Regions from separate parts of the Leuconostoc carnosum genome, predicted to be linked through region 3. Evidence: predicted binding sites of a transcription regulator. Region 3 holds the regulator's gene; each other region holds the start of a gene.
The links. The regulator LexA, encoded in region 3, represses DNA repair genes until DNA is damaged. The targets are predictions, from matches to a motif close to CNAACANNTGTTNG.

Region 1: FGL89_RS00030 (FtsK/SpoIIIE family DNA translocase) is a predicted target of LexA. The motif match lies at 2,012-2,025, and genes of this name have one in related genera.
Region 2: dinB (DNA polymerase IV) is a predicted target of LexA. The motif match lies at 6,582-6,595, and genes of this name have one in related genera.
Region 4: uvrC (excinuclease ABC subunit UvrC) is a predicted target of LexA. The motif match lies at 5,712-5,725, and genes of this name have one in related genera.

The regions. Positions count from the first base shown of each region.
Region 1 is NZ_CP042374.1:1,970-10,184, forward strand. Features, by position in the region: gene FGL89_RS00015 (AI-2E family transporter) at 120-1,286, shown strand; gene FGL89_RS00020 (tRNA (cytidine(34)-2'-O)-methyltransferase) at 1,291-1,803, shown strand; tRNA gene FGL89_RS00025 (tRNA-Glu) at 1,878-1,949, shown strand; gene FGL89_RS00030 (FtsK/SpoIIIE family DNA translocase) at 2,088-4,484, shown strand; gene FGL89_RS00035 (hypothetical protein) at 4,529-5,020, opposite strand; gene ade (adenine deaminase) at 5,023-6,678, opposite strand; gene glmS (glutamine--fructose-6-phosphate transaminase (isomerizing)) at 6,885-8,215, shown strand, end outside.
Region 2 is NZ_CP042374.1:478,180-486,394, reverse strand. Features, by position in the region: gene trxB (thioredoxin-disulfide reductase) at 1-878, shown strand, start outside; gene FGL89_RS02280 (MFS transporter) at 1,169-2,362, shown strand; gene gtfA (sucrose phosphorylase) at 2,449-3,900, shown strand; gene FGL89_RS02270 (phospho-sugar mutase) at 4,077-5,777, shown strand; gene rplS (50S ribosomal protein L19) at 5,897-6,256, shown strand; gene dinB (DNA polymerase IV) at 6,616-7,701, shown strand; gene FGL89_RS02255 (DHH family phosphoesterase) at 7,759-8,215, shown strand, end outside.
Region 3 is NZ_CP042374.1:263,654-271,868, reverse strand. Features, by position in the region: gene carB (carbamoyl-phosphate synthase large subunit) at 1-1,875, shown strand, start outside; gene pyrF (orotidine-5'-phosphate decarboxylase) at 1,966-2,658, shown strand; gene pyrE (orotate phosphoribosyltransferase) at 2,659-3,294, shown strand; gene lexA (transcriptional repressor LexA) at 3,343-3,984, opposite strand; gene FGL89_RS01250 (YneF family protein) at 4,283-4,516, shown strand; gene FGL89_RS01245 (lysophospholipid acyltransferase family protein) at 4,527-5,174, opposite strand; gene FGL89_RS01240 (tRNA1(Val) (adenine(37)-N6)-methyltransferase) at 5,237-6,001, shown strand; gene FGL89_RS01235 (GIY-YIG nuclease family protein) at 5,998-6,282, shown strand; gene rpsB (30S ribosomal protein S2) at 6,442-7,218, shown strand; gene tsf (translation elongation factor Ts) at 7,332-8,207, shown strand.
Region 4 is NZ_CP042374.1:574,595-582,809, reverse strand. Features, by position in the region: gene gatB (Asp-tRNA(Asn)/Glu-tRNA(Gln) amidotransferase subunit GatB) at 1-1,207, shown strand, start outside; gene FGL89_RS02740 (diacylglycerol kinase family lipid kinase) at 1,381-2,370, shown strand; gene rlmD (23S rRNA (uracil(1939)-C(5))-methyltransferase RlmD) at 2,448-3,842, shown strand; gene FGL89_RS02730 (CTP synthase) at 4,038-5,657, shown strand; gene uvrC (excinuclease ABC subunit UvrC) at 5,767-7,578, shown strand; gene obgE (GTPase ObgE) at 7,767-8,215, shown strand, end outside.

The sequences.
Region 1 (8,215 bases), 260 kb from region 3:
TTGATTAGGCAGATACCTTTATGATAAAAACAGAATTATCAAACGGCTCATTTGGTGCTTGTGTGCATGAAATGTTTATAGATATGTGGTAAAATTAAAATATATAGTGGAGGTTCTCGATGGCTAAACAAGCAGAGCAACATACCTGGTACCGACGGTGGTTTTCGGGAAATAACTTATTGAACGGATTACTAGTGGTTTTATTAGTTTTATTGATTATTTTTCTGGGTTGGCAGGTGCGTTTTATTTTTGAACCTGTTCGGGCCTTATTTACAGCAGTAGGTGCACCTATTTTAATCGCTGGGGTTTTGTATTACTTGCTGAGTCCAGCGGTGGCTTGGTTTAGTAAGCATACGAAAGTACCTCGCAATTTATCTGTGGGTATTCTTTTAGTTTTATTATTGGGTATTATTGCGGGTATTATTAGCATTGTTGTCATTGTTTTGCGTGACCAAGTCATATCATTTATTGACCATTGGCCAAATTATTGGACAACTAGTCAAACTTTTATTAATGAAACGTTTAAATCTAATGAGTTTAAAACAGTACGTGATTTTTTAAATAATACTAATGCTGATATTAATCAAAATGTCGTTGATTGGAGTCGGAAATATGTAACAACTGGCGTGGCTGGCATCGGTTCATTTGCTTCTATACTGACTACTATTGGTATAACTGTTGTATCAACGCCATTTATTCTCTATTATATGTTACTTGATGGTCACCGTTTTTCAGGATTTGTCGCTGAAAAATTCCCGCGTAGGGTGCGAAGCTCTTTGCGTCAATTATTAACAGAAATTAGTGAACAAATTGCACATTATATTCGAGGTCAGCTCGGTGTGGCTTTTGCCGTTATGATTATGTTTGGTGTCGGTTTTACGATAATTGGTTTGCCTTATGGTATTCTTTTGGCACTAATGGCTGGATTTTTCAACATGATTCCTTACGTTGGATCGATTCTGGCTCAAGTCCCTGTGTGGACAGTTGCTTTAATTGCTGGCGGACCTAAATTATTGTTATTGGCGATTATCGTATTGATTATTGAACAACCGATTGAAGCACATGTTATTGCACCTAGAATTCTGGGTAGTGCATTGGCCATTCACCCAGTCACTGTAATTGTTGTCTTATTGAGTGGTGGGCACATTTTCGGTGTATTGGGGGTCATTTTAGCTGTACCAACTTATGCCGTTGTTAAGGTATTAGTGACGCATATCTATGAATGGTGGCGATATAATTCTGATTTATTTGAAGATGATGTAGATGTAAAGGAAGAGAAAGCTTAGTTAAATGACAAATCACATTGTATTATTTGAACCGTTAATGCCAGCAAATACTGGTAATATTGCACGAACAACTGCTGGGACCGATGCAGTACTGCATTTGATCGAACCGCTCGGTTTTGAACTTGATGATAAGCATGTTAAACGCGCGGGCTTAGATTATTGGGATTACGTTCAATTAGTGCGTCATGATAGTTTACCCGATTTTTTGGCAACTTTGAAGGCTGAAGATCACCTATATTTGGTATCTAAATTTGCAAATATGGATTATACACAACCAGATTATGGTGAAAAAAATGGTGATCATTATTTCTTATTTGGCAAGGAGACAACGGGATTACCTGAAGTATTCATGCGACAAAATCCAGAAAAAGCCATTCGAATCCCACAAGATGACACACATATTCGTTCATTAAATTTATCAAATACAGTAGCAATTGTGCTCTATGAAGCACTCCGTCAGCAAAACTTCCAAAGTTTAGATACAATTCATACTTACGAACAAGATAAATTGAAATAAAGTGTTGACAGGGCATAAAATTCTTGGTATTCTATTATAGTTGTTTGATAGAGATATCAAGCATCACTGACCATGGCTCGTTGGTCAAGTGGCTAAGACGCTGCCCTTTCACGGCGGAATCGAGAGTTCGATTCTCTCACGAGCTATATCAAGTCACAACTTCGGTTGTGGCTTTTTATATGTCATAAGTCATTTTTAAAATCATGAGCGAACAACTGTTTGCTTGCATTTCGTGATAGAATAGAGTGTTAAGTTATTAATTAAATTGTAAAAGGTGATAAAAATTGGCAACACGTAAAGCACCACAAAAGAGACGGCGTAGTACGACACGAAAAAAAGCGGAACCAAGTGCTATTATCGGGAAAAATATAGCCATACTGTTAGGGGCACTTTTAGGTATTCTGGGTATTTTTAAGCTTGGATTAATTGGTGTATATATTGCGGATATTTTCAGATTTTTCTTTGGCAGCTTGTATTTAGGCGCTATCATTCCGGTAACTTTTGGTATCATTTACTACTTTATTTTTAAGAAAATGCCAAAAATAGCAGGACATTTTATCCTTGGTGCTATCATGACTTTTGTGGCACTATTGATAATAACATCACTGCTTTTCTTTACGTATACATTACCCAATGGAACAGGTTATATCAATGAAGTTGTACGTCTGATAGGTCAAGATTTTGTGAATCAATCAGCCAATACGCCTGTAGGTGGTGGCGTTATCGGCGCGGCTTTGTATCATCTATTATTTACATTGATGTCAAATATTGGTACGTGGATTGTGTCAATCATTCTATTAATGAGTGGTATCATTATTTTCTTCCGAATTCCTGCCCGTGATTTAACGGATAAAGGGATTAAAAAAGCTCAAGCTGGTGTGGCTTATGTACAAGAACGACGCGTTAATATGCCAGAACATCGTGCCTTATTTAAACGTCATAAAAAAAATGTGACAGATTATGGGGATGATCCACTAGGATTGCACCAAGGTGCTGAAAAAGTAGCCACACCAAATAATGATGTGTTACCTTCAGAAAGTGATCCAGACACGACACTATCAGAATTTGTCGAACCAGAGATTAAATGGCAGGGTCCAGTAGAGAGTCAACCAGAAGTGCCATCAACTAGTCGTTCAGCGAAGCTACCTGAAAAAGAGGCGCCAAATGCGTCGGATGATGGGGATGTTGAATTGGCTACTAGTGTGCCAGAAAATAACAATCCAGATTATAAACTACCCTCTGTTGAGCTGTTGACACAAGTGGCTGCAACTGATCAAACGAAAGAATTCAAAAGTCTTACTGAAAAATCACGGTTGGTTCATGATACGTTGCTAAGTTTTGGTGTTGAAGCGGAAGTTACCAGCGTTTCGTTAGGGCCAACCGTGACACAATATGAGCTAAAACCAGGACAGGGCGTTAAAGTTAATCGTATTGCGAATTTGGCGGATGATTTGGCTTTAGCTCTAGCAGCTAAGTCTATTCGTATTGAGGCACCTATTCCTGGCAAACCTTATGTTGGTATTGAAGTACCCAATGATACGCAGGCGGCCGTTGGTTTTCGAGATATGATTGAGCATGCGCCGAAAGATGATGAACATTTATTACGTGTACCATTGGGGCGTGATGTGACAGGTAATATCATCATGGCGAATCTAGCTGATATGCCACATTTATTGATTGCTGGATCAACAGGTTCAGGAAAATCAGTCGGTTTAAATAGTATTATTATTTCAATTTTGTTAAAAGCCAAACCAAGTGAAGTTAAATTAATGATGGTAGATCCGAAAGTTGTTGAATTATCCATTTATAATGGGATCCCACATTTATTAACGCCGGTTGTTTCAGATCCTAGAAAGGCTGCGAAATCATTACAAAAAGTTGTTGATGAAATGGAAAATCGTTATAAATTACTTGCACAGTTTGGCAAGCGTAATATTGGTGAATATAATGCTGCAGTTGATAAGCAAAATGCCGAATCGAAAGAGAATGGCACGAGTGTCATGCAGAAAATGCCTTATATTGTGGCTATTGTCGATGAATTTGCTGACTTAATGAGTACTGTTGGTTCAGAAATTGAAGTGTCTATCGCACGCTTGGGGGCTAAAGCTCGAGCAGCCGGGATTCACATGATTTTGGCTACGCAGCGACCAGATGTGAAAGTTATTAATGGTACAATTAAAAGTAATATTCCTGGGCGAATTGCATTTAGAACGGCATCGGGCATTGACTCACGCACAATTTTGGATACGAATGGTGCTGAAAAATTGTTAGGTAAAGGGGATATGATTTTTGCGCCACCTGGAAAGCCAACACAACGTGTTCAAGGCGCATTTATTAGTAATACGGATGTGACAAATGTTGTTTCTTTTGTTAAAGAGCAACAGGAGGCGCAATATTCTGAAGCGATGACTGTGACTGATGATGAAATTGCACAAGACAGTGGTGATGGTGCTAGTCAAGGTAATAGTGAAGATGAATTATTTCAAGAAGCGTTACAATTTGTCATAGAACAACAAAAAGCATCAACATCATTACTGCAACGACGTTTTCGAATTGGATATAATCGTGCTGCCAGATTAATCGATGATTTAGAATCAGGTGGTTATATAGGGCCATCAGATGGTTCGCGCCCACGTCGTGTTAATATCAGTGATGGGAGTTCTGGTACAGAACATAGTTGATAAAACGCTAAAAAAAGATGCATATAACTATGCATCTTTTTTGATTATATATTAAACATTGGTTTTAATTCTGATGCAAAACGACCATCAGTATCATTAACAAATTTAGCGTAATCTTGCCAATAATTATCTGACAAGATTACGGGTTCGGCAATATTATCAGGTATGAAATGTCTTGGTATAGCACCACTTTCAGTGGTAGGGCCATCGTATTGTGCAGCGAAATCTTGCATTTTCTTCTCAATGACTACTGATTGTGGGCCAAACCAATTATATGGTTCACGATGGATAAGGTTATCATCGACATCAAATAATTGATTTTGCGTGGGCACATTGAAAGGGTGAACTAACGATACGAAAGTATTGTCGTGGTTTTCAATGTAAATTATACTACCAGCCATTTCTGATGGCAGATGATATTTAGTATTTTTTTCGGCTGCTAGTAGAAGTAAACCCGTATAATCAAGGTTTAACTCAACAGGCTGACCGAGTAAAATGGTAAGTAATTTTTCTGGTGAGATACTTAAAGTTTTCATAGTTAATCCTGAATATTGATAAATGTAAATTGGTTAAAATCAAATAATCCTTGATCGGTTATTTTAAGGCTAGGAATTACCGGTAACGCCATGAAAGACAGCGTGAGGAATGGATCAAATTTAATATCACTAATTTTAGAGAAAGCAGCACGGAGTGTATTATTCGTTTTGATAACATGCTGATAAGAATGGTCCGACATGAGGCCGCCGATTGCCAAAGGTAGAATTGTTACTTGACCATTGTTGACAACGACTTCTCCGCCACCAATTTCACGTAATGTGTTAGCTGCTAAGATCATGTCATCGTCGTTAGTGCCAGCAATAATAACGTTATGTGAGTCATGAGCAATTGTTGAGGCAATTGCGCCGTTGGTTAGGTGAAATCCTTTAATAATACCTACACCATGGCCAAGATTATGATAACGTTCAGCGACTACAATTTTAGCATAAGTATCATTTGCTGAAAAATAACCATCTTGGGTTGGGACTGCTTCAGTGACATGTTTGGTTGTAATGTGATGTGGCATAATTTCAATCACATGAGCTGGTTTTGAATCATCAATTGGCAGTGCTATATCTGATTGCTGTAATGTGAAATTTAATAATTGGTTGGCAATAGGCGTCACGGTAGAAGTAGTATCTTCATACCACTGACCATCAAGCATAACCTTTTCAACTGAAAAATCCTCTAACCGATCAAGTACAACTAAGTCGGCAATAAATCCGTCAGTTAAAGCACCGACGTTTTGTACTTTTTGTGCTTGAGCAGCGTTATAGCTTGCCATAGTGAAGGCGACGGCGGGGGATAACCCATTTTTGATAGCCAATTTGACACTATAATCAATAGAGCCTTCACTATGGATATCGTTGGCTGTTTTATCATCAGTTGCAAAAGAAAAATGAGCTTGATTAATCATATTAATGGCTGGCAAAATGGCTAACTCATCACGCTCAACTGTACCTTCGCGTACAAAGATGGAAAAACCGGCATTGAGACGCTCAAGCGCTTGTTGCGCATTTTCACATTCATGATCTGTATCAATGCTATATTTACGGTAGATCGCTAATTGCTCACGTGATAATCCAGATGCATGGCCATCAACATGTTTTCCGGCAGCTTGTGCATCCTGAATTTTTTGATGCATATCTTGATCTTCATTAAAGACCGCTGGGAAATCCATAACTTCAGCTAATCCATTTATTTCAGGGACACTATAAAAAGGTTTCAGTGCGTCGGCATGCAGTGTCGCACCGGCATGTTCAAAAGGTGTAGCTGGGACAGATGAAGGCAGCATATAGTGGATGTGAAGTGGTGATTGTCGCGCGTCTTCTAGCATATATTGAATACCTGAAATACCAGCCACACTAGCAATTTCATGAGGGTCTGCAAATACGCGAGTAATGCCATGAGGCATGACTAATTTGCCAAATTCACTTGGTGCTAGTAGTGAGCTTTCAATATGTACATGGGCATCAATTAAGCCAGGGACAATATATTTTCCTTGTGCATCATAAGTGTTGATTGCTCTTAAATCAGGGTCTTTACCACGATAAAATATTTGCTTACCATCAATCCAGAGATCAGTCTGATCAAATTTAAGATTAAATACATCTAAAATTTTAGCATTAGTAATATGCCATGTCACAGTTTTTGTCACAATAAATCTCACTTTCAATTTTTTATAGTTTAACATATTTTAAGGATTAGTTTAGATAAAAAGTCAAACTAAGTGTTCTTTATTTATTCTTGAAATGGACTATACCAATTATTTAATTAGTTTGACAAGGGTCGCTGTGTGCTTTAAAATAGTGGGAGTTAGTTAAATAAATAAAATAAACCAATTTTGAAAAGAGGATTATTTCTATGTGTGGAATTGTTGGATGCACAGGTAATCATGAAGCGTTACCAACGCTGTTGAAGGGTTTGGAAAAACTAGAGTATCGAGGCTATGATTCAGCTGGTGTTTATGTTAACGGTGGCGACGCAGGAGATTTTCTAGTGCGTCAACAAGGCCGTGTGGCGTTGCTTGAAGAGGCAACCAAGGGTAAAGGTATTACGGGAACAGCTGGTATTGCACATACACGCTGGGCGACACATGGTGGTGTTTCTGTTGAAAATGCGCACCCACATTGCTCAGAAGATGGACGCTTCTATTTAGTGCACAATGGTGTTATCGAAAACTATGATGAATTACGAGACACTTATTTACAAGGTGTCACTTTACATTCAGAAACTGATACAGAAATTGCAGTACAATTAATTGACAAATTTGCCAAAGAAGATGAGTTATCAACACTCGATGCATTTCGTAAGATGATTTCACTGCTGGACAACAATTCAGCTTATGGATTTTTACTTATGGATCGCCAAACACCGGACTTGTTGTATACCGCTAAGAAGAAATCACCATTATTGATTGGTATTTCTGACGATGGCAATGTTGTGACATCAGATGCAGCTGCAATGCTTGATGTTACTCAATATTTTATTGAGTTAATGGATGGCGAAGTTGCTGTAATCAGCAAAACTAATGTGGCTTTATATAATGAGACAGGAGATTCTGTTTCTCGTGAACCATTTTATTTGGACATTGACGCTTCTGAGACAGATAAAGGTGTCTATCCTTACTACATGCTCAAAGAAGTCGATGAACAAGCAATTGTTGCACGTACATTATCACAGTACTATTTTGATGATAATGGTCAAGTTATCAATATTGATCAGTCAATTATTGATCGTATCAAGCAAGCTGACCGTCTTTATATTGTAGCAGCCGGGACCTCATATCATGCTGGCCTAGTCGGCAAGCGTTACTTTGAACAATGGACGGGTAAACCAACTGAAGTACACATTTCTTCTGAGTTTGCCTATGATCAGCCCTTGTTGAGTAAAAAACCTTTCTTTATTTTCTTGAGTCAATCTGGTGAAACGGCTGATTCTCGTGAAGTGTTAGATAATGTTGTTAAACAAGGGTATCCGTCATTGACAATGGCTAACGTATTGAACTCAACGTTAACACGTGAGGCTGATTTTGCTTTGCCATTACTTGCTGGACCAGAAATCGCTGTGGCATCTACTAAGGCCTATACAGCACAAGTTATTGTTGAAGCTATTTTGGCACATGCAATTGGTGACAGTGGTCTAGATTTGAAACATGAATTAGCTAAAGTAGCTGTTGAAATGCAGGTCATTAC
Region 2 (8,215 bases), 210 kb from region 3:
CACGTGCTAATTTATCTGTTTTGATGTTGGACCGTGGTATTTATGGTGGTCAAATGAATAACACAGCCGAAGTAGAAAATTATCCAGGATTTAATTCAATTATGGGACCAGATTTGGCAGAAAAAATGTATGCCTCATCTACTCAGTTTGGTGCTGAATATGGTTTTGGTACCGTTGAAAGTATCGAAATGGCTGGTGATTTAAAGATAGTTCACACAGATATGGATCATTATATTGCTAAAGCAATTATCATTGGTACTGGATCAGAACATATTCATTTAGGTGTTACCGGTGAAGAAGATTATCAAGGCCGTGGTGTGAGTTATTGTGCAGTTTGTGATGGGGCTTTTTTCCGTGATGAGGATGTGCTGGTTATTGGCGGTGGTGATTCGGCTATCGAAGAAGGATTATATTTAACTAATTTAGCCAAGTCTGTTACTGTATTACATCGACGTGATAAATTACGTGCACAACAAATCATTCAAGACCGTGCATTTGCTAATGATAAAATTAATTTTAAATGGCATACTGAAGTTGTGGGAATTATTGGTGATAAAGAAAAGGTTACTGGTGTAACAGTCATTAATAACCAAACACAGGAAAAATCACATATTGATGCCAGTGGTATTTTCATTTATGTTGGTTTGGAACCCAATACACAAGTTTTTGGCAATTTAAATATTACTAATGATGAAGGTTGGATAATTACAGACGAACATATGCAAACAAGTATTCCTGGCATTTTCGCTATTGGGGACGTACGTGCCACAGAATTACGTCAAATTACCACAGCAGTTGGTGATGGCGGTGTAGCTGGTCAGGGTGCTTATGATTATATTAGTCAATTATCAGTACAAGATACAGATAAAGTGAAATAATCGTAAAAGCAGAAACAGGATACGCTGTTTCTGCTTTTTTGTGATTTTATCAAATAATAGTATAAAATTAATATAAAAAATTTTTTCTAATAAAAATAGTAATAAAGGTGTAAAAATAATATTGTAACTCTAATGAAAGTTTCTGTAAAGTGATTTTATAAGTTACATTCTATAAAACGTTTGACAATTAAACTGCAAGCGATTACAATTATTTGTGTTAACTTGCACAAGTAATTGTTTTGCGCAAAAAAGGAACCGGTTCTAAACCGGTATACTCAAGGAGAATAATAATGCAAAGTCAAGATAAGTGGATAACCAAAATTGCGTTTCTTGGTATTTCATTCATGTTAACCAGTGCATATGCGATTAATGGGGCTATGCCTCATATGACCAAAGCACTTGGTGTTTCAGCAACAGAGGTACAAGCGCTGGCAACGACACCATCAATTGTGGTAACTGTATTTGTGTTACTCAGTTCATTTATTGCTGCGAAGTTAGGTGATAAGCGCACAATAATGCTTGGTATGTTGTTAGTTGGTTTTTCTGGTGTAGTGCCATTCTTTGTTACATCATACCCAGTTATTCTTATATCTCGTATGGTTTTAGGTGCCGGTTTTGGTATTTTTAATTCATTAGCTGTATCAATGATCGCGGTGATGTATCAAGGTAACACACGAGCTACAATGCTTGGCTGGCGTGCGGCAGTTGAACAAATTGGACAGGCAGTGTTAACTTTTGTTGCTGGTTTATTGCTGAACTTTGGTTGGCAAGCTACTTTCTTAGTTTATTTATTAGCTTTTCCAATTTTATATCTCTTTTATATCCGCGTACCTGACACAACAGAAATGTTGGCAGAAAATCAAAATAAAAAAACAGGAACTAATATTCCAGTATCATCACCTGAATCAATTAGCCCACTTGTTTGGGTATTAACACTATTTGCTGCTTTCCTAGTGATTGATTATATGGCAATTCAATTGAGTTTTCCATTTATGGCACAAAACTTGGGTGTTGGTGGCTTGCTTGTATCAACTATCTTGTCTTTGATGCTTGTGGCAGCTATGGTCGGTGGACTTGTTTACGGTGGTATTCAAAAAATATTTGGTCGTTTTACATTGCAAGTTGGGTTACTACTCATGGCAGTTTCTAACGCACTAGTGATGTTGTCAGATGGTAATTTTATTATACTAACCATTGGTGTGTTACTAATTGGATTCCCAATGCAGTTAATTTCACCATTCATATTTAGTCAGTTACCTAATTTGGCACCGTTGAAAAAACAGCCATTTGTGACTTCAATTGTGTTAATTGGATTTAACGTCGGCGTGTTCATTGAACCATTTGTTATTTCATTTTTGGCAGGGGTCATGGGACATCCAACAACTAGTGTATCTGCTGCTGCTTATACAACACTTCCATTATTGATCGTTATTTTGCTTATCATAACAGTAGTAACATTTATAGTAGGTCGTAAAAAAAGTTAATAAAGTTTGCGCGGCAGGTGGCGCACTATAAGTAACCTTAAATTGATTGAAAAATTATATAACTTACACAAGGAGAACAAAAAATCATGAAAAAGCTTACAAATGAAGCGATGCTTATCACATATGCTGATTCACTCGGTAAGAACTTGAAGGAATTAAACCAAGTTTTGTCAAACGAATTGGATGGTGTTGTTGGTGGTGTGCACGTCTTACCATTCTTCCCATCAACAGGGGATCGCGGATTTGCACCTGAAGAATATGAAACAGTTGACCCAAAGTTTGGTGACTGGTTTGACATCGATAAGTTGGCAGATAAGTACTACTTGATGTTTGATTTTATGTTGAACCATATTTCACCACAATCAAAGTACTTCCAAGACTTTTTGGAAAAGAAAGAGGAATCAGAATATTATGACATGTTCTTGAAGTATTCTGAATTCTGGCCAGAAAACCGCCCAACTGAAGCGGATATTGACATGATTTACAAGCGTAAGGATAAAGCACCATTTGCACCTGTTACTTTCGCTGACGGCACAACAGATCAAGTTTGGAATACATTTGGTGATCAACAAATGGATTTGGATGTAACCAAAGAAGTTACAAAAAAGTTCATCAAGGATTCATTAGTTAACTTGGCACATCATGGTGCTTCTGTTATCCGTTTAGATGCCTTTGCTTATGCTATTAAGAAGTTGGATACAAACGATTTCTTCGTTGAACCTGAAATTTGGGAAATATTAGATGAAGTCCGTGCTATCTTAACTGCTGAAGGTTCAGAAGTTTTGCCTGAAATTCATGAACATTACACTATTGTTCGTAAGATTACAGAACATGACATGTATTCATATGACTTTGCTTTGCCATTGATTACATTGTATTCATTGTACTCAGGTAAGACGAATCGCATTGCTGACTGGTTGCGTCAAAGCCCAATGAAGCAATTCACAACATTAGACACGCATGATGGTATTGGTGTTGTTGATGCTAAGGACTTGTTGACACAAGAAGAAACTGACTTTACTACTGAAGAAATGTACAAAGTTGGTGCTAATGTTAAGAAGATTTTCTCTTCAGCAGCATACAATAACTTGGATATTTACCAAATTAATACAACTTACTATTCAGCATTGGGTAACAACGATGCATCATACTTGCTAGCCCGTGCAACACAAATTTTCGCACCTGGTATTCCACAAATTTACTATGTTGGTTTACTTGCTGGTGAAAATGATATTGAATTATTAGAAAGTTCAAAAGAAGGTCGTAATATCAACCGTCATTATTATGATTTGGCTGAAATTGCTGAAACAACAAAGCGTCCTGTTGTTTCAAACTTGTTTGATCTATTGCGTTTCCGTAACACAAGTGCTGCCTTTGACTTGGATGGTTCAATCGAAGTTGTTAACAACGGCGAAAATGAATTAACTGTTACACGTACATCAGCAGATGGTAAGACAACTGCCACACTAGATGCTAACTTTGCAACTAAAGAATTCACTGTGACTGAAAATGGTGAAGAAATTTTTGCAACAAAGTAATAGGTTAAAAAAGCGCTTCGGCGCTTTTTTGGTAGAAATAGAAATGATTGTTTGTTGATTACGTATTATAAACATTGCAGAAAGATACGTATAGGGCTATTATTACTGAGTGATTTGAGCGCAAGTAAGTCGAACTTTGTTATAATTAAGTTTAGAAATATAAATAGGAGAAAAACATGAGCTATCAAAAAAAATTAGCACTATGGCAGGCTGCACAACTACCTGATTATTTGGCTAAAGATTTAGAAAAGTATACACCAGAAGAACAAGAAGATGCATTTTATCAGAACTTGAGTTTTGGGACAGCTGGTATGCGTGGCGTTTTGGGTGCGGGTACGAATCGTATAAATATTTTTACAGTTCGTCAAGTAACAGAAGCGTTAGCTCGTTATATTGATGCACAAGGTGTAACAGCTCAAAAACGTGGTGTAGCAATTAGTTTTGACTCACGTCATTTTTCACCGGAATTTGCTTCAGATGCAGCAGCTGTTTTATCAGCGCATGGGATCAAATCATATTTGTTTAGCAGTTTACGACCAACTCCTGAACTATCCTTTGCTGTTCGTGAGCTAAATGCTTTTGCTGGTATTATGATCACTGCATCACATAATCCTAAAGAATATAATGGCTACAAGGTCTATGGTGAAGATGGCGGACAAATGGTACCAGAAGCTGTTAATATCGTAGTCGAAGAACTTGAGAAAGTGTCTGATGTATTTAGCATAAAACTTGATGAATCAAGAGCTAATGTTGAAATCATTGATCAAGTCATTGATGATAAATATTTGGAAAAGATGACCACAGTCACAGTGGATAAAGCTCTAGTTGCCAAAGAAGGTGCTTCATTAAAGTTTGTTTATTCGCCACTTCATGGTACGGGTCAATATATCGGTGAAAAAGCGCTGCAACAAGCAGGATTTACCAACTATTCAATTGTTAAAGAACAAGCAGTCATTGATGGTGATTTTCCAACTGTTAAAAAGCCAAATCCTGAAGATGCAGCTGCATTAGAATTAGCGATTGAATATGCTAAACGTGACGGGGCAGATGCGGTTGTCGCCACAGATCCTGATGCTGATAGAATGGGTACTGCTGTTAAATTAGCTGATGGTACATTCCAAGTATTAACTGGTAATCAAATTGCGGCAGTCTTGGTTAATTATTTGTTAACTGCTAAGAAAAAGACTAATACATTACCTGCTGATGGTGCAATTGTGACATCTATTGTATCTTCACGATTTGCTTCAACAGTTGCTGAGAGCTTTGGTGTAACAACTGCTGATGTATTAACAGGATTTAAGTATATCGCTGCAACAATTGATGAATATGAAGCTACAAAATCAAACACATTTTTGTTTGGCTTTGAGGAGAGTTTTGGTTATCTTGTAAAGCCATTCTCACATGATAAAGATGCTATTCAAGCGTTGGTATTGTTTGCAGAAGTGGCAGCTTATTATAAGTCACAAGGTAAGACATTTGCAGATGGGGTACAAGAATTATTTGAAAAGTTTGGTTATTTTGAAGAAAAGACAATCAGTTTAGACTTCCCAGGTATTCATGGTAATGATGAAATGGCCGCAATTATTGCCAAATTCCGTGATAATCAACCAGAAACCATTGGTGGCGTGGCAGTTACGCGCATTCAAGACTTTTCAACTGCTACTGAAACACGGGCTGACCGCACAAGCATCACGTTACCACAACCTAAAGCAAATGTTTTGAAGTATTGGTTAGCTGATGGTTCATGGGTTGCTGTACGACCATCTGGAACAGAACCAAAGCTAAAATTCTACATTGGGGTTGTATCAGATACACAAGAAAAATCACAGGCAAAAATCAATGTGATTGCTGATGATTTGATGTCGTACGCTAAATAACATTAGACAAATTATTTAATATTTGATATAATTAAAGACGGCTTAGTTGCCAAATTAACGGTAATCCGCTGTGCGTTAAGCCCAAGGGCAAGTGTAAGATTATCGACTAGGAGAAGACCATGCGTCAAAATAGTATTTTAGAAAATGTTACCTCAGTACAGTTACGTTCAGACATTCCTGAGTTCCGTGCTGGTGATACTGTTAAAGTATTCGCCAAGATTGTCGAAGGTTCACGTGAACGTGTTCAATTGTTTGAGGGTGTTGTTATTAAGCGTAAGGGTGCTGGAATTCAAGCAACTTACACTGTACGTAAGATTTCATCAGGTGTTGGTGTGGAACGTACTTTTGCATTGCACTCACCACGTGTTGAAAAGATCGAAGTTACTCGCTTTGGTGCCGTACGTCGTGCCAAGTTGTACTACTTGCGTTCATTGCAAGGTAAAGCAGCTCGTATCAAGGAACGTCGTCGCGACGTATAATCTTTCTAAAAATATCCCTCGGGATATTTTTTGTTTGACCAATTAAATGATGATTTTTATATAGTTATTTATGTTTTGTCATTTTCATGTAATCAAATCGCAAGATTTATGATATATAAATTGTAACGTAAGGGTATATAATTAATACATACTCAAATAACATTTGAGTTTCATTACTCCCCCCAGTAATGCTTCAATCAGCTCCCCCAATTACTGATTGATTCAATTGATAGTTTCGGCTATCATCCCCCTGACCATTGCCCTCTTCGGTCAGGGGTTTTTTTTGTAAAAATATGAATAGTAGTTGTTTGAACAGAGTTTTGAGCGAACTTTTGTTCGCTTTATGCTAAAATAGGATTATGCCAGAGTTTTTGATAACAACTGATACCCGTAAAATTCTACACGTAGATCTTGATGCTTTTTATGCGCAGGTTGAAATGCGGGACAACCCGTTTTTGCGGGACAAGCCGTTAATTATTGCACGTAATCCAGAAGAATCAGGTGGACGTGGTGTCGTGGCGACAGCGAATTATATGGCACGACAACTTGGTGTACATTCAGCAATGAGCTCAGTTGAAGCCAAAAAATTAGCGCCCAATGCAGTGTTTTTATCGCCGAATTTTGTTAAATACAAAGCAATTTCTAAACAAGTGCATGATATTTTCTATCAAGTGACAGAAAAAGTTGAACCTGTAGCTTTCGATGAAGCCTATTTGGATGTGACAGCATTACCGCAATCAGGTGCAAGCATTGCTGCAAAGATACGCCATGAAATTTTTAAAATCACACATTTGACTAGTTCAGTTGGGGTATCTCATAATAAGTTATTAGCTAAGTTAGGATCGGAATATAATAAACCAAATGGCGTCACGGTCATTACAATCGATAACATGTTAGCGTTTCTCGATGACCTACCTATTGGTGAATTTCGTGGTGTCGGTAAAAAAACTGAAGCGCACTTTGAAAAATTGCATATTAACAATGGGGCACAGTTACGTCAGATGTCACATGAGAATCTACGTGCTTTATTTGGTAAAATGGGTGAACATTTCTATTGGCAAGCACGTGGGGTTCATTTTGGAGAAGTTCAGTGGCAACGTCAGCGTCAGTCTATAGGTAAAGAAGAAACGTTTGATAAAATGTTACACCGAGAATTTGAAATCCAATCAGAATTTAGAAAATTAGCTTTTGGTGTGATTAAGATTATGACAGAACGACACATTGTTGGTCGTACACTCAATATTAAAATACGTGATGATATGTTCAATACAGTGACACGTGCTATAACTTTGACAGAACCATGGCAACTCTCGGAAGATGTGTTAGTCAAACAAGCACAAAATATTTTTGATGAAGTGATGGGGACATCATTTTCGATTCGATTATTAGGTATTTCCATGAGTAATTTACAATCGAATACATTTGAAGAAATGACGTTGTTTTAAACATGGTATACTAATATGTAGTAATAAATATACCTCTAAATTTAGAAAGATAAAATAATGGCAACGATTGAAGAACAGTTACTTGAACAAATTAAACACTATGATACAATTATTATTCATCGACATCAGCGACCTGATCCAGATGCATATGGGTCACAATTAGGACTTAAGGCATTGTTGAAAGCCAGTTTCCCAGAGAAAAACATTTACGCAGTTGGTAAGGCTGTGCCTGGTTTATCTTGGATGAGTGATGATGAGCACTTCATGGATGACATACCAGATAAAACTTATCGTAATGCTTTGGTTATCATGGTTGATACAGCTAATGCACCACGTATCGACGATCAACGGTGGCAAAATGGTTTAGAAACAATCAAAATTGATCACCATCCAAATGATGATGCTTATGCTGATTGGCAGTGGGTCAAAGAGGGTCATTCGGCGACCAGTACAATGATATACGAATTTTATGAAGTCCTAAAGAATCAAGGATTGGTTATGACGGCTGAAGCAG
Region 3 (8,215 bases):
GCTGACTTATTACGGCGTGGAATTTCGGATGAAGTTATTCATGAAAAAACACGCATTGACGAATTTTTCTTGGATAAACTTGTTCATATTATTGAAATTGAAGAAGATTTAAAACAACATATTGGTGATCTAGATTATTTAAAGTACGCTAAGAAAAATGGCTTTGCTGATCAAACAATCGCTGGCTTTTGGGAAATGACTGCTAAAGATATTCGTGATTTGCGCCAAGAAAATAATGTGTTGCCAGTTTATAAAATGGTTGACACGGTGGCAGCTGAGTTTGAATCGCAAACACCTTATTATTACGCCACTTACGAACATGAAAATGAATCGATTGTATCAGATAAAAAGTCGGTTTTGGTTCTAGGCTCAGGTCCAATTCGAATTGGACAAGGTGTTGAATTTGATTATGCAACTGTTCATGCAGTGAAAGCAATTCAGCGTGCTGGTTATGAAGCTATTATTATGAATTCAAATCCTGAAACGGTGTCAACAGATTTCTCAATATCAGATAAATTATATTTTGAACCGCTAACTTTAGAAGATGTTTTGAATGTTATTGATGTTGAACAGCCAATGGGCGTTGTTGTTCAATTTGGTGGCCAAACAGCTATTAATTTAGCCCAACCTTTAGTAGATAACGGGGTACACATATTAGGAACAACTGTAGAAGACTTGAATCGTGCTGAAGATCGTGAAGCTTTTGATCAAGTCATCAAGTCACTACAATTACCACAGCCACTTGGGAAAACTGCAACAACAGTAGCAGGTGCTTTAGCCGCTGCTCAAATGATTGGGTATCCTGTATTAATTAGACCTTCTTATGTACTTGGTGGTCGAGCTATGGAAATTATTGCTTCTGATGACGAATTGCAAGATTATATGCAGCGTGCAGTCAAAGTATCAAATGATCATCCTGTGTTGATTGATTCTTATTTGGTTGGTCAAGAAGCAGAAGTCGATGTTTTGTCAGATGGTCAAACGGCTGTGATTCCTGGTATTATGGAACATATTGAACGGGCAGGTGTGCATTCTGGTGATTCAATGTCGGTGTATCCACCACAATATTTATCACAACGTGTGCAAGACCAGATTGTTCAAGCTGCAATTGCTTTATCAAAAGCCATGAATACAATTGGACTGATGAATGTGCAATTTGTTATTCATGAAAACAAAGCCTATGTCATTGAAGTCAACCCGCGTGCATCACGTACGGTGCCCTTTATTTCAAAAGTGACACATTTACCATTAGCACAATTAGCTACACGTGTGATGTTAGGTGAAAAACTTGCAGATATGGGATTTGAAACAGGGTTAGTACCAGCAGATGATATGGTTCATGTTAAAGCGCCTATTTTTTCCTTTACAAAGTTGCCGGAAGTTGATTCGTTACTTGGACCAGAAATGAAGTCTACAGGTGAAGTTATGGGATCAGATACGACCTTACCCAAGGCGCTATATAAAGCATTTGTAGCTTCTAATATTAAGGTACCAAAGTACGGAAATGTGTTATTTACAGTTGCCGATGCTGATAAGAATGAAACAATTGCTTTGGCTAAACGCTTTGTTGATTTAGGTTTCTCATTATATGCTACCTCTGGAACTGGTGCTACCTTATTGGCAGAAAATTTGCCAGTTGCTATCCTAGATAAAATATCAGAATCTGAAAATAATTCACTTCATGCTTTACGCAGCCAGACGCTTCAAGTTGTAGTTAATACGACTCAAGCCGATGATCATGCAGAATCAGATGGTTTGTTAATTCGCCAAGTTGCAATCGAAAATGCTGTACCATTATTTACAGCTTTAGATACGGTCAGTGCTTTTCTAGATGTTCTGGAAAGTAGAAGTTTTACGGTAAGTGAAATGAAGTAATTTATTAATATGAGTTCAATATTCAGAAGCGACATCACATAAGTCCTGTTCAAAACAGGACTAATAATCAATTGGATGGTGGGAGAAATTATGGTATATCCTGTATTTATTGCATTAGATTTTCCTAATGCAATCACGGCACGACAATTTTTAGCGCAATTTAAAGATATTTCTCCTAAGCCAGCTCTAAAGGTTGGTATGGCGTTATTTTATGCTGAAGGTCCGGATTTTGTTAAAGAGTTACGTCAACAAGGATACACAATCTTTTTAGATTTGAAACTCTATGATATACCAAATACGGTTGGGCAAGCTGTAGCTAGTATTGCTAAGCTGGATGTCCAATATTTAACTTTACATGCAGCTGGCGGTGAAAAAATGTTGCATCGAGCCGTTGAAAATAAAGGGGTAGATTTAAAATTATTGGCTGTGACACAGCTAACATCATTTTCTGAAGAAGACATGCAGCAAACACAATTGACAACAGCTTCATTAAATGAAAGTGTCTTACATTTAGCAAAATTGGCGCAAAAAGCAGGTGTTGATGGTACGATTAGTTCACCTTTTGAAGCACAGATTATAAAGCAGCAAACACATGATAATTTTTTAAGAATTACCCCAGGTATTCGTTTAGCTGGAGATGATGGAAATGATCAAGCACGCATCACAACACCAACGCAAGCACGCCAATTTGGGGCCACTGGTTTAGTAGTTGGCAGATCAATAACCAAGGCTGAAACACCAGTTGCAGCCTATCAACGTGTATTAGCAGAATGGAGTATCTAGATGACCGAATATGCAAAACAAGTTGCACGAGATCTATTAAAAATTGGGGCGGTTAAATTTGCGCCAACAACACCATTCACATGGGCTTCAGGTATTAAAAGTCCGATTTACACTGATAATCGTATGACCATTGGTTTCCCGGAAGTTAGGGAAAACATTTATAACGGATTAGCTACATTAATTAAGGAACACTATGATGATGTTGAGGTAATCGGTGGTGTTGCTACTGCAGGAATACCTCATGCTGCTTGGGTAGCGGATATTTTGAAAAAACCAATGATTTATGTTCGTTCTAAGCCTAAGGATCACGGGGCTGGTCGACAAACAGAAGGTGCAGCGGTTTCAGGAAAAAAAGTTGTTTTGATTGATGACTTAATTTCTACCGGTGGTTCGGTTTTGCAAGCAGCTGAGGCTGTTCGAGCAGAAGGTGGTAAAGTTATAGGTGTTATTGCAATCTTTTCTTATGAATTAGATGCCGCGGATGTTAATTTCGCGGCTGCGAAATTAACATATCAATCACTAACAACATATTCACAAATGGTGACAGAAGCTATTAATAGTGGACATCTTGATGCCTCACAATATACTAGTTTACAAGTGTGGCGAGAAAATCCCACTGATTGGTACAATTATTAAATCAAAAGAGGCTCGTTCAATTTTGAACGAGCCTCTTTTTATAATATATTAATAAATAGCGTCACGGTAAAGGCCAATGACCTTACCAAGAATTGAGACATTGTTTAAAATAATAGGTGCCATGGCGTCATTTTCTGGTTGTAAACGGAAATGATCTGCTTCTCTGAAAAAGCGTTTGACAGTGGCTTCGTCATCTTCATTCATAGCAACGACAACATCGCCGTTGTCGGCATTGTCTTGCTTACGAACAATTACCTTGTCACCATCTAGAATCCCGATATTGACCATCGAGTTTCCCTTAACATTTAACATGAACATGTCGCCATCAAATTGCATTAAATTATCGGGAATTGGGAAGAACTCCGTCGCTTCTTCTTCAACTGCTAAAACAGGTGTACCTGCTGTAACAAGCCCAAGAACAGGAATACGACCAGGAGTTGTTGATAATCCTAGTGCTTCCAATCCGGCATCACTTACTTCAATTGCACGTGCACGTGGTTTTGCAGCATCCTTGAGTAAGTAGCCCTTTTTAACCAAACGTTCGATGTGCCCATGAATTGTAGATGATGAGGATAAACCAACTGCTTCACCAACTTCACGCACTGTTGGTGGATAACCATTTGATAATTGTGCTTCATGGATGAAGCGCAATACTTGTAGTTGTTTACTTTCTTTAATATTGTTTGCCATGATGGGTTAAATTACCTACTTGATTTATTTATATTCTTATTGTATTGTACCGAACTTTATCATATAAATCAAACGTTTGTTCGCTAATTTTATATTTTAATAAATATTTCACTTTAAATCTTTACATTTTCTTTATAAAACATATGATTTGAACGATTTTGTCGTTCATAAGTAGTGAAAATATCTCAACTTTTCCTTCATAAAATATTAAAAATTAAGATGATAATTAGCGGTGTATCTACAACTTGAATTATGTTATAATACTTTTTAGACAATAATTAAGGGGAAAACTATGACTATAGGTATCGGATTTGTGATCTTGATTGCTGTCTTGGCTTTGGCTCTTGGGTTAGTGGCTGGTTTCTTTCTGGCACGTAATTCAATGAAGAATTATTTGGCAAAAAATCCGCCCATCTCTGAAGAAATGATGAAGTCAATGATGATGTCAATGGGACAGAAACCATCACAAAAGAAGTTAAATCAAATGATGGCTCAAATGAAGCAACAAAGTGCTCAATCACAAAAAAAATAAGCCTAGTGGCTTATTTTTTTTCAGATGATGATTGTTCTTTTGGATCGACATATTGCCAATCGGGATCAATTTCACGGTCTAATTGATCAAAAGCATCTTGCATCTTTTTTGTGTATTTGGCAATGCTCTCAGCATTAAACTTTTCACTTTTATCAAATACAATTGGTTCACCAAAATTAATTGTTGTGTTATTACGTTTGAATAATTGACGGAATAACACAGGACCCTGATAAACAGCGGGAACTATAGCTTTACCAGACATACGTGCAATAAGTAGTGAACCAGACTTTAAGTCTTTGTCATGACGGGAACCTGACGGGAACATGATCAATGATCGTTGCCCAGTTTTAAGTTCACGAACAGGAATTTTAATGACACTGGGGCTAACGTTTTTGCGGTCAACTGGAAATGCACCAGCAGACGTAATCAACCAAGCTAATGGTCGGAATTTGAATAATTCAATTTTTGCCATGAAAATAAAATGTTTAGGATATGCCGCAATAGCATACCATATGGGATCCCACCAACTACGGTGTGGACCGACTAAGACATAATTGTCATTTACTGGTATACGGTCTCGATTCATATATTTGATGCGTCCGTTAATTGACCAAATCAGACCAACTGCAATACCACGTAGAAAATCATAAAACTTCATTATTTATTCACCTCATATCAACTATCTCTATGTATTTTACACGATAAAGCGAGAAATTCACAATGATTGAACCAATTCTTAACAAAGGCGAGCGAATTGATGGACTGCCTGCACAAAATATTCATATTATTCAAAATCCAGATATGTTTTCGTATTCTTTAGATGCCATTTTACTAGCGCATTTTGCGGGAATTAAAGGAAAAGGTGCTGGATTAACAGTAGATCTCGGTGCTGGAACTGGCGCAGTTGGTCTGTTTTACGCACCAAAAGTCACTGGGAAGATTAAGCTAGTAGAAATCCAACCAGAATTAGCTGATATGGCAGCACGTAGTATCGTCATGAACGGTTTAGAAGAACGTGTCAGTGTTTTAAAGTCAGATATGAAAGCTATTTTCGATGATATTGCACCCGGATCTGCGGAAACTGTACTTTCGAATCCGCCCTATTTTCCGCTAAATGAAACCACAAAAACAAATAAGGATGAACACTATGAATTAGCAAGACATGAATTGACGATTGATTTACCTGGATTAGCACAAGTTGCAAATAAGTTATTGAAAAACAATGGTAAATTTTACATGGTACACCGACCAGAACGATTAAGTGATATATTTGCTGCCTTGTCGGCACGCAAATTGATGATTAAGCGCATAAGGTTTGTCTATGGTAAAGTTGATCGCGAAGCTAATATGGTATTAGTCGAAGCTATTAAATCTGGACGCCCTGGTGGCGTTCGCATTTTACCACCGATTATAGCTTATACGATGGCCAACGATTACACTGCAGAAGTAAAAGAAATTTTGTATGGAGCGTCATGGACTAAATGAAACCTTACTTTTTTTATGTTTTATATACTGCTGACGGCTATTTTTATGGTGGTTTTACCGATGATGTGTCTCGTCGTTTTAAAGTTCACGAAGCAAGAAAAGGAGCCAAGTTTACGCGTGTAAAATCAAGGCATCCACTACGATTAATTTATTCAGAACAATTTGAGACAAAGAGTGAGGCGCTACATGCTGAAGCCAATTTTAAAAAATTGACACGACCGAAAAAGGAAGTATTTTTAATCATGCATGATATTAGTCCAAGTATTTGGCGCCATGACTGAATTTATTTAACAAAAATACTTGCGTTTAATTTGAAAATCACGTATAATTTTAGCTGTTGCAAATTGCAATAAATACACACGACAGACGAGTTCATATAGGTGCAGAAATGTCAATATGAATGTCGAATTTGTCGGCGGAAAAACCTAGGAGGCCATAACATGGCAGTTATTTCAATGAAAGAACTCCTCGAAGCAGGAGTTCACTTCGGTCACCAAACACGTCGTTGGGACCCAAAGATGGATGAATACATCTTTACAGAACGTAATGGTATTCATATTATCGATTTACAAAAAACAGTTAAGCTTGTTGATGAAGCTTATAACTTTATTCGTAACGCATCAGCTGATGGCGCCAACGTTTTGTTTGTTGGTACAAAGAAGCAAGCTTCAGACGCTATTGCTGAAGAAGCAACACGTGCTGGTCAATACTTCATCAACCACCGTTGGTTGGGTGGCACTTTGACTAACTGGAATACAATCAAGTCACGTATCCAACGTCTTAAGGACTTGGAAGCAATGGCTGAAGATGGTACTTTCGAACAACTTCCTAAGAAAGAAGTTGTGTTGCTAAATAAGCAACGTGAAAAGTTGAATAAGTTCTTGGGTGGTATCAAGGATATGCCTGGTTTGCCAGATGTATTGTTTGTTGTTGACCCTAAGAAGGAAGAAATTGCCGTTAAGGAAGCCAACATGTTGAATATTCCTGTTGTGGCTATGATTGACACGAATGCTAACCCAGACGTTGTTGATGTTAAGATTCCTGCAAATGATGATGCTATCCGTGCTGTACGTTTGATCACTGCAAAGATGGCTGACGCTATCGTTGAAGGTCGTCAAGGTGAAGATTCAGCCCCTGAAGATGCTTTTGTTGAAGGTGACGAAAACACAGAATCTATCGAAGAAATTGCTAACATTGTTGAAGAAGGCAATAACTAATTATTTTAATGACACTTGCCGTTCCTGCGGACCTGTTTGGGACGCGGAGCGGCATTTTTGTTTGATCAGAACATGTTATAATAAAAATATCAATATTTTAGAGGAGCAATACAATGGCAATTACTGCTGCACAAGTAAAAGAATTACGTGATAAAACATCTGTTGGTATGATGGATGCTAAGAAGGCCTTGGTTGAGGCCGAAGGTGATTTGGATAAGGCAATTGACCTTCTCCGCGAAAAAGGTATGGCTAAAGCCGCTAAGAAGGGTGACCGTGTTGCTGCTGAAGGTATGACGCATGTTGCTGTACAAGGTAACAAAGCTGCAATTATTGAATTGAATTCTGAAACTGATTTCGTTGCGGGTAATGCTGAATTTAATGATTTGTTGAAGTGTGTAGCTGATACAATTGTTGAATTTGCACCTGCTGATGTTGAAGCTGCTTTAGCATTAGAAGTTGAACCAGGTCAAACTTTGAATGATAAAATCATTGGTACAACACAAATCACTGGTGAAAAAATTACGTTGCGTCGTTTTGAACTCGTTACAAAGTCAGATTCAGAAAACTTTGGTGCCTATTCTCACTTGGCCGGTTCAATATCAGCTTTGGTTGTAGTTGATGGTGCTTCAGAAGAAGCTGCTAAAGATATTGCAATGCATGTTGCCGCTATTGCACCACAATATGTATCAGATTCAGAAGTGCCAGCAGAAGTAGTTAATAAGGAAAGGGAAGTGCAACTCGCTTCTGAAGACTTAGCTGGTAAACCTGATAATATCAAAGAAAAGATGGTTGAAGGACGTATTAAGAAGTTCTTGGCCGAGATTTCATTATTAGATCAAGCATTCGTTAAGAATGGTGATCAAACTGTTGCACAGTTTATCGAATCAAAAAATGGTTCAGTAAAGTCATTTGTTCGTTATCAAGTTGGTGATGGTATTGAAAAAACAGTGACTGATTTGGCTGAAGAAGTTGCTAAGCAATTAGGTTAAGACGTAAG
Region 4 (8,215 bases), 310 kb from region 3:
TTGGGATCGTAAAAATTATTTTTATCCTGATAATCCGAAATCATATCAAACAACACAATCACAAACACCAATTGGAACCAATGGACACTTGGATGTGACATTGACCGATGGCACAATCAAACGTGTACGGATTAAAGAAATGCACGTGGAAGAAGATGCGGGTAAAAATACCCATGGTGATGATGGCTATTCATATGTTGATTTGAATCGTCAAGGTACTCCCTTGATTGAAATTGTATCAGAACCAGATATTGCTTCACCTGATGAGGCGTATGCTTACTTAGAACAATTACGCCAAGCTATTTTGTTTACAGGTGTGTCTGAAGCTAAGATGCAAGAAGGACAAATGCGTGCTGATGTCAATATTTCAATTCGTCCTTATGGTTCGAGTGAATATGGTACGAAGGTAGAAATGAAGAATATTAATTCATTTACCTATGTCCGTAATGCTTTAATTTTTGAAGAACAACGTCAAGCAGAAGTATTACGTTCAGGTGGCGTTATTCAACAAGAGACGCGTCGTTACAACGAACCAACAAAGTCAACAATGTTGATGCGTGTGAAAGAGGGGGCTGATGACTATCGTTATTTCCCCGAACCCGATTTAGCACCCGTTGTGATTGACCAACAATGGATTGATGAAGTGGCAGCCGAGTTGCCAAAATCAGCTAGTCAACGTCAAAAAGATTATGTTGATACGCTTGGGATTGCGCCATATGATGCCGAAGTCTTAACACAGACTTTGGCAATGGCTGATTTTTATGATGCCACAGTGGCTGATGGTGCCGATGCTAAGCGCGCAGCCAATTACCTCATTGGGGATGTTAATGCCTACATGAACAAGCATCAAGTCGAACTACAAGAGACAAAATTAACACCAGAACATCTATCAGGAATGATTAAATTAATTGAATCTGGCACAATTTCAACGAAGCAAGCTAAGCAAGTCTTTGAAGCAATCATGACGGGTGAAGAACCTGAAGCTTTTGCTAAGAAAAATGGCTTAGTACAGATTAGTGATCCAACAGTTTTGCTTGGCTGGATCACAGAAGTCTTGGATAATAATCCACAGTCAATTGAAGACTTTAAGGGCGGTAAAGACCGTGCAACTGGTTATTTGATCGGGCAATTGATGAAAATGTCCAAAGGTCAAGCCAACCCTGGTGTTATGAATAAGCTGCTGTTAGAAGAACTCGCAAAACGATAATAATTTTTAATCAGGCTTTGGCCTGTGTACATAGTATGATGAAAGGATAGTGTGCACGGAAACGTGTTGGACAGTGTAATGATTTTAGTGAACAAATAGTTTTTCTAATTATCAATTAGAAAAACTATTTGTTCACTAGTATCTTGCAGACAGCTGTCAGTTCACACTTTAAAATGAAAGCACGAATTATTTATAATCCAACGTCAGGGCGCGAAACGATCAAACGTGAAATGTTAGATATATTACAAGTATACGAACAAGCAGGTTATGAGACGTCCGCTTTTGCTACTACACCAGAACCAATGTCTGCAGCAAAAGAAGCAGCGCGAGCAGCAAAGGTAGGGTTTGATTTGATTGTAGCCGCAGGTGGTGATGGTACAATCAATGAAGTTGTTAATGGATTAGCCCCATTAACTAAAAGACCCATGATGGCTGTTATTCCAGCTGGTACAACCAATGATTATGCCCGTGCTTTAAAATTGCCACGAGATGAACCGTTAGAAGCTGCAAAGGTCATTTTTCAACATGAGACGATCAAGATGGATATTGGTCAAGTGAGCAATCATGATGAAACAAAATATTTTATGAATATTGCAGCGTTGGGAACGATTAGTGAAGTAACTTACACTGTACCTTCTTTAATGAAATCTTTGTATGGCTACGTTGCATATCTAGTGAAGGGTGCAGAATTAATTACGCGTATTAAGCCAGTTAATGCCAAGGTAACGTACGATGATGGCGAATATTCTGGTAAAATATCAATGATTTTTTTGGCGCTAACGAACTCAGTGGGCGGTTTTGAGTCAATCGTGCCTGATGCTAAATTAGATGATGGTAAATTTACACTGTTAATTATTAAAGAGTCGAACTTGGCGCAAATTTTACAAATGATTGCTCAAATGTTAAATGGTGGCAAGCATATTGATAATTCACAAATGATTTACAAAAAAACGAGTAAAGTAGAAATCACACCACTTGATGATGATCAATTGAAAGTCAACTTAGATGGTGAGTATGGTGGTGATGCGCCAATGGTATTTAATGATCTTCAGCAGCATATTGAATTTGTTGCTAATCGATCAGGGATGCCTGAAGCAGCTACTATTTCTACTCAGAAAGCACAACAGTTTGTAAAAGATGTTGAAAAGCTAAATACGAACTAATATTTTAAGTGGGTGTCGAAAAACCCTGAAAGGAAAGTAGTATCACATTAAGTTATTATTGTGATACGCAAAAAATTATGGCAAAAGCTAATCGTGTATACAAAGAGAAGGCGCCAGTAGTTAAAAATCAAGAGGTTGAAGCTACTGTCGTGGATATAACCTATCAAGGCATGGGGGTTATCAAAATTGATAACTTTCCCATCTTTGTGGTAGATGCAATTCCTGGTGAAATAGTTAGAGTTGGTATTACAAAAGTATTGAAGAGTTATGCTTTTGGACGTGTATCAAAGCGTATACAATCATCACCTAACCGTGCCGAAAATGTGAATCAAGATGCTATTGCAACTGGTATTGCACCACTAGCTAACTTGAAATACGACGCACAATTAATTTTTAAACAGGAACAGGTTGTGCAATTATTTAAGAAAGTTAATATCGATGTTGATGTAAATGCAACAATTGGTATGGAAAATCCATATAGGTATCGAAATAAGGCACAAGTACCAGTAAAAATGATAAATGGTCGTTTGGAAACTGGTTTTTACCGTCGTGGATCACATAAACTGGTACCAATTGAAGATTTTTATATTCAAGATGAAAAAGTTGATGAAGCAGTGACTGTGACACGAGATATTTTACGAGATTTAGGTATTTCAGCTTATGATGAGACGACTAAAAAAGGTGTTATCCGTCATATTATGGCACGCCGTGGATACTATTCACATGAATTAATGGTAGTTATTGTGACACATAGTAAAAAGTTACCAGAAGCAGAGGCAATTGCTACACAGTTACAGGCAAAACTCCCTGAATTAAAGAGCTTTATCCACAACATTAATCATGAAGGCAATAACGTGATTATGGGTGAACAAAACGAGACTATTTGGGGTGCTAATGAAATCCATGACCAATTAATGGGCAAAGATTTTGTTATCGGACCTAATTCGTTTTATCAAGTTAATCCACAAACCATGGCAGTATTGTATTCATTAGCAGCCGAAAAAGCTAATTTGAAGCCAACTGATATTGTGGTGGATGCTTATTCTGGTATTGGAACAATTACTTTATCAATCGCTGACCAGGTGAAGAAAGTTTATGGTGTTGAGGTTGTAGCAGATGCTGTAGCTGATGCCAAAAAGAATGCTAAGAATAATCATGTTGATAATGTTGAATTTGTCACAGCAGATGCACCCGAACAAATGGAAAAATGGGCAACAGAAGGTCTAAAACCAAATGTTGTTTTTGTTGATCCACCACGAAAGGGATTGACAGCAGAACTGATTTCAGCAGTGAGTGCAATGAAACCTGAGACTTTTGTTTATATTAGTTGTAATCCAGCGACATTAGCACGTGATGCGGTTCAAATTTTGGACGAAGGATTTGAAATTGATGGTCCTGTACAACCTATTGACCAATTCCCTCAAACAACGCATGTTGAAGCTATTACAGTATTTAAGCGTGTTAACAAGTAGTCATGTTTTGGGACTTATTGTGTAACAACTTAAATAAATATTTGACAAATATAGGTTAACTCTGTATTATATATTAGGGCTCCCATTTATTGGGACAGACGTTAAAAGCTCCCAAGGTAATCTTGGGGGCTTTTCTATTTTATTTTTACCCCTGAAACGTTGTGCGCGCATCGCGCTAAATCATGAGGAGGCATCATGACAGATAAACAAGTCAAATACATTTTCGTTACCGGTGGCGTTGTGTCATCTCTTGGCAAAGGGATTGTAGCAGCATCACTTGGTCGTTTGCTTAAGAATCGTGGCTTAAAGCTCGCAATTCAAAAGTTGGATCCTTATATTAATATTGATCCAGGTACGATGTCACCTTACCAACACGGTGAAACTTTTGTGACAGGTGATGGCCTGGAAACAGATTTGGATATGGGACATTACGAGCGGTTCATGGATATCAATACTAACATGTATTCCAATGTGACTACTGGTCGTATTTATTCTGAGGTTCTAGCAAAAGAACGTCGTGGTGATTATAATGGTGGTACAGTTCAAGTCATTCCGCATATCACTGATGCTATCAAAGATAAGATGAAAAAAGCTGCGGAATCAACAGATGCTGATGTGGTTATTGTTGAAGTTGGTGGTACTGTTGGTGATATTGAAAGTTTGCCATTTATTGAAGCATTACGCCAAATGAAATCAGATTTAGGCAGTGAAAATGTTTTTTATATTCATACGAGCTTGATTGTTTACTTAACAGCTGCTGGTGAAGCTAAAACAAAGCCAACACAACATTCGGTGGCGCAGTTACGATCATTAGGTATTCAACCTGATATGATTGTTCTACGGACATCAGAACCACTTGAAGACAGTTTGAAAAAGAAGATCTCAACATTTACAGATGTTAAGGCAGATGCCGTAGTCGAATCTCGTGATGTCGAAACATTATATGAAATTCCTTTGAATTTACAGGCGCAGGGAATGGATGATGTTGTTCTAAATAAACTACAAGTTGATGCACCAAAAGCTGATATGGATAATTGGGCTAAGATGGTTGAAAATATCAAACACCCTCAGCAATCAGTTAATATCGCGATAGTTGGTAAATATACTGACTTGCCAGACGCTTATATTTCGGTAAATGAAGCTTTGAAACATGCTGGTTATGCGAAGAAAGCTGATGTTCATATTAAGCACATTAAGTCCGAAACTGTAACATCAGAAAATGTTGAAGAGTTGTTGGCGGACGTTGATGGTATTATGATTCCTGGTGGCTTTGGTCCCCGCGGTACGGAAGGTAAAATTGCAGCTATCCGCTATGCTCGTGAGTCAAATATTCCATTCCTAGGTGTTTGCTTGGGCATGCAGTTAGCATCAGTTGAATTTGCACGTCATGTTTTGGGTTATCAAGATGCAAACTCAACTGAATTAGATCCAAAAACAACTGCACCCATTATTGATTTGATGAAAGATCAAGAAAATATTGAAGACTTGGGTGGCACATTACGTCTTGGCTTGTATCCTGCTAAGTTGGTGCCAAACACATTGACGGCTAAGGCTTATGATGATGTTGATGAGATTCAACAACGTCATCGTCATCGCTACGAATTCAATACACGTTATCGTGCGGAATTTGAACAAGCAGGTATGATATTTGCAGCGACATCACCAGATGATCGTTTGATGGAAGTGATTGAATATTCGAAAAATGATTTCTTTGTAGCAGCACAGTACCATCCAGAATTCTTATCACGCCCTGAACGACCAGAAGGTTTGTATCGTGATTTTGTAGCAGCAGCACTGCAACAAAGCAAAGGTTAATACGTGACCAAATGTTTAAATCATGATATTAGTAGAATGATAAGTAGGAACACGCGAACGCGTGTTTTTATTTTGCCAAAAAGTATACAAGGCTTGGTATAATAAAACTATGTTAGCAAATCCCTCGAAACACATCGAACAAAAACTCACGTTACTGCCAGCAGAACCTGGGTCATATCAAATGAAGGATAAAAACGATAAAATTATTTATGTTGGTAAAGCTAAAAATCTAAAGAATCGTGTACGTTCTTACTTCAAGCAAGATCATGATGGCAAGACAGCCGAGCTAGTCCAAAATATTGTTGATTTTGATTTTATTGTTACTAATTCTGATAAAGAAGCTTTTTTGTTAGAAAATGAGCTGATTAAAAAGTATAAGCCATATTACAATATTCGACTAAAATATGGTACAGGCTATCCTTATATTAAAATTAGCAAAGAACGTGATCCAAAAATGTCGCTAGTCAATGAAGTGAAAAAAGATGGCGGCTTTTATTTTGGTCCGTATCCAAACGTTTACGCTGCACAAGAAACCTTGCGTTTTTTAGAAAAAAATTATCCTTTACGTCGTTGTAATGGTTATCAAGGACGCCCTTGTTTATATTACAATATGGGCCAGTGTTTAGGACCATGTTGGCGCGAAGTGTCGGCCAGCGATTATCAAACACAAATTGAGCGGATTAAGCGCTTTTTAGACGGGGATACTGCCACTGTTAAACGTTCAATAAATGAAAAAATGAAAATTGCTGCAGAAACATTAGAATTTGAACGTGCTGCTGATTTGAGAGATCAATTGAAATATATTGATGAAACTGTTGAAAGTCAACGTGTGTTGTCTAAAGATACAACGCCACGTGATTTATTCAATTATTATTTGGATAAAGGTTGGATGACTGTTGAAGTATTCTTCTTACGTCAAGCTCGATTAATTCGCCAATTCAAGCGTACTTTTTCTGTTGTTGGCGAAGCTGAAGAAGAAGTCCTCAGCTTTATCCAACAATTTTATTTACAGCGTAATATTCAAAAACCACGTGAGGTTCTCGTACCTAAAGGCATTGATACCATAGCATTATCCGAGGTGTTATCAGTACCTGTACGGACACCGATTAGAGGAGAAAAACGTGATTTATTAGATTTAGCAGGTAAGAATGCTAGAATTGCATTGGAAGAAAAATTTCGATTAATGCAATTAAACGAGAAAAAAACAACCGGCGCAATGGCTGAAATTACAAATGCTTTAAATCTACCATTGGGGCATCGCATTGAAGCATTTGATCATTCGCATACGCAAGGCGTTGAGATTGTTAGCGCAATGGTTGTTTTCGATGATGGTGTACCGAATAAGGATTTATATCGAAAATATAAAATTAAGTCAGTTGATCATGCTGATGAATGGTCAGAAACACAAGAAGTTATCCGTCGACGTTATGGTCGCCTGCTTAAAGAGGGTGGCACGATGCCTGATTTGATTCTGATGGATGGTGGTGAGATACAATTACATGCTGCCAAAGAAGTACTAGAAGATGAATTAGGCATGACAAATGTGCCAATCGCAGCGATGGTTAAAAATGACAAACACAAGACGGCTGATTTAATTGATGGTAAAACTGAGCAAATTGTAACGTTAGATAAGCAATCAGAAGGTTTCTTTTTAGTTCAGCGTGTGCAAGAAGAAGTGCACCGATTTGCGATTAATTTTCATCGGCAATTGCGTAGTAAGAATTCACTGGCTTCACGTTTAGATACAATTGACGGTGTTGGACCAAAAACACGGCAAAAGCTATTACGTGAATTTGGGTCATTACCAAAAATTGCAGCAGCGAGTGTGAAAGAATTAGAAGCCATTGGGATTAATGAAAAACTAGCACGTGTGATCCATATGAGTTTACAAACCGGATCAGGACTCAAGGCTGAAATATAGCAGTTATTCGCACTAAAGTTTGTTTTATGTTAAACTAGAGTGTTAATTATCGCAAGCTCATGAATTATAGGCAGACAAGGAGAAAAGGCACGAGTTGGGAAAAATCAATGTTCCGTATTGAATAGTTTAATGACTATTTACTGAGATTAGGAACCTCTTAATGACTTTTCTTGCGTGCTCTAAATAATATGGCATTTGTAGATCAAGCAGAAATTGAAGTAAAAGCTGGAAAAGGTGGCGACGGCATCGTTTCGTTTCGTCACGAAAAATTCGAACCAATGGGTGGTCCCTTTGGCGGTGATGGTGGTCACGGTGGATCCATTATTTTTAAAGTTGATGAAGGATTACGTACCTTGATGGACTTTCGTTATAATCGCCATTTTAAAGCACAACCAGGTGGTAATGGTGGCACAAAGGGGATGACTGGTGCCTCGTCTGACGACCGTTATATTAAAGTGCCACAAGGCACGACAGTAAGTAACATTGATACGGGTGCAGTTTTAGGTGATTTATTAGAGAATGGGCAAGAACTCGTTGTAGCTCGTGGCGGTCGTGGCGGTCGTGGTAATATTCATTTTGCGACGTCGGCTAACCCCGCGCCTGAACTTTCTGAAAACGGAGAACCAGGCGAGCTACG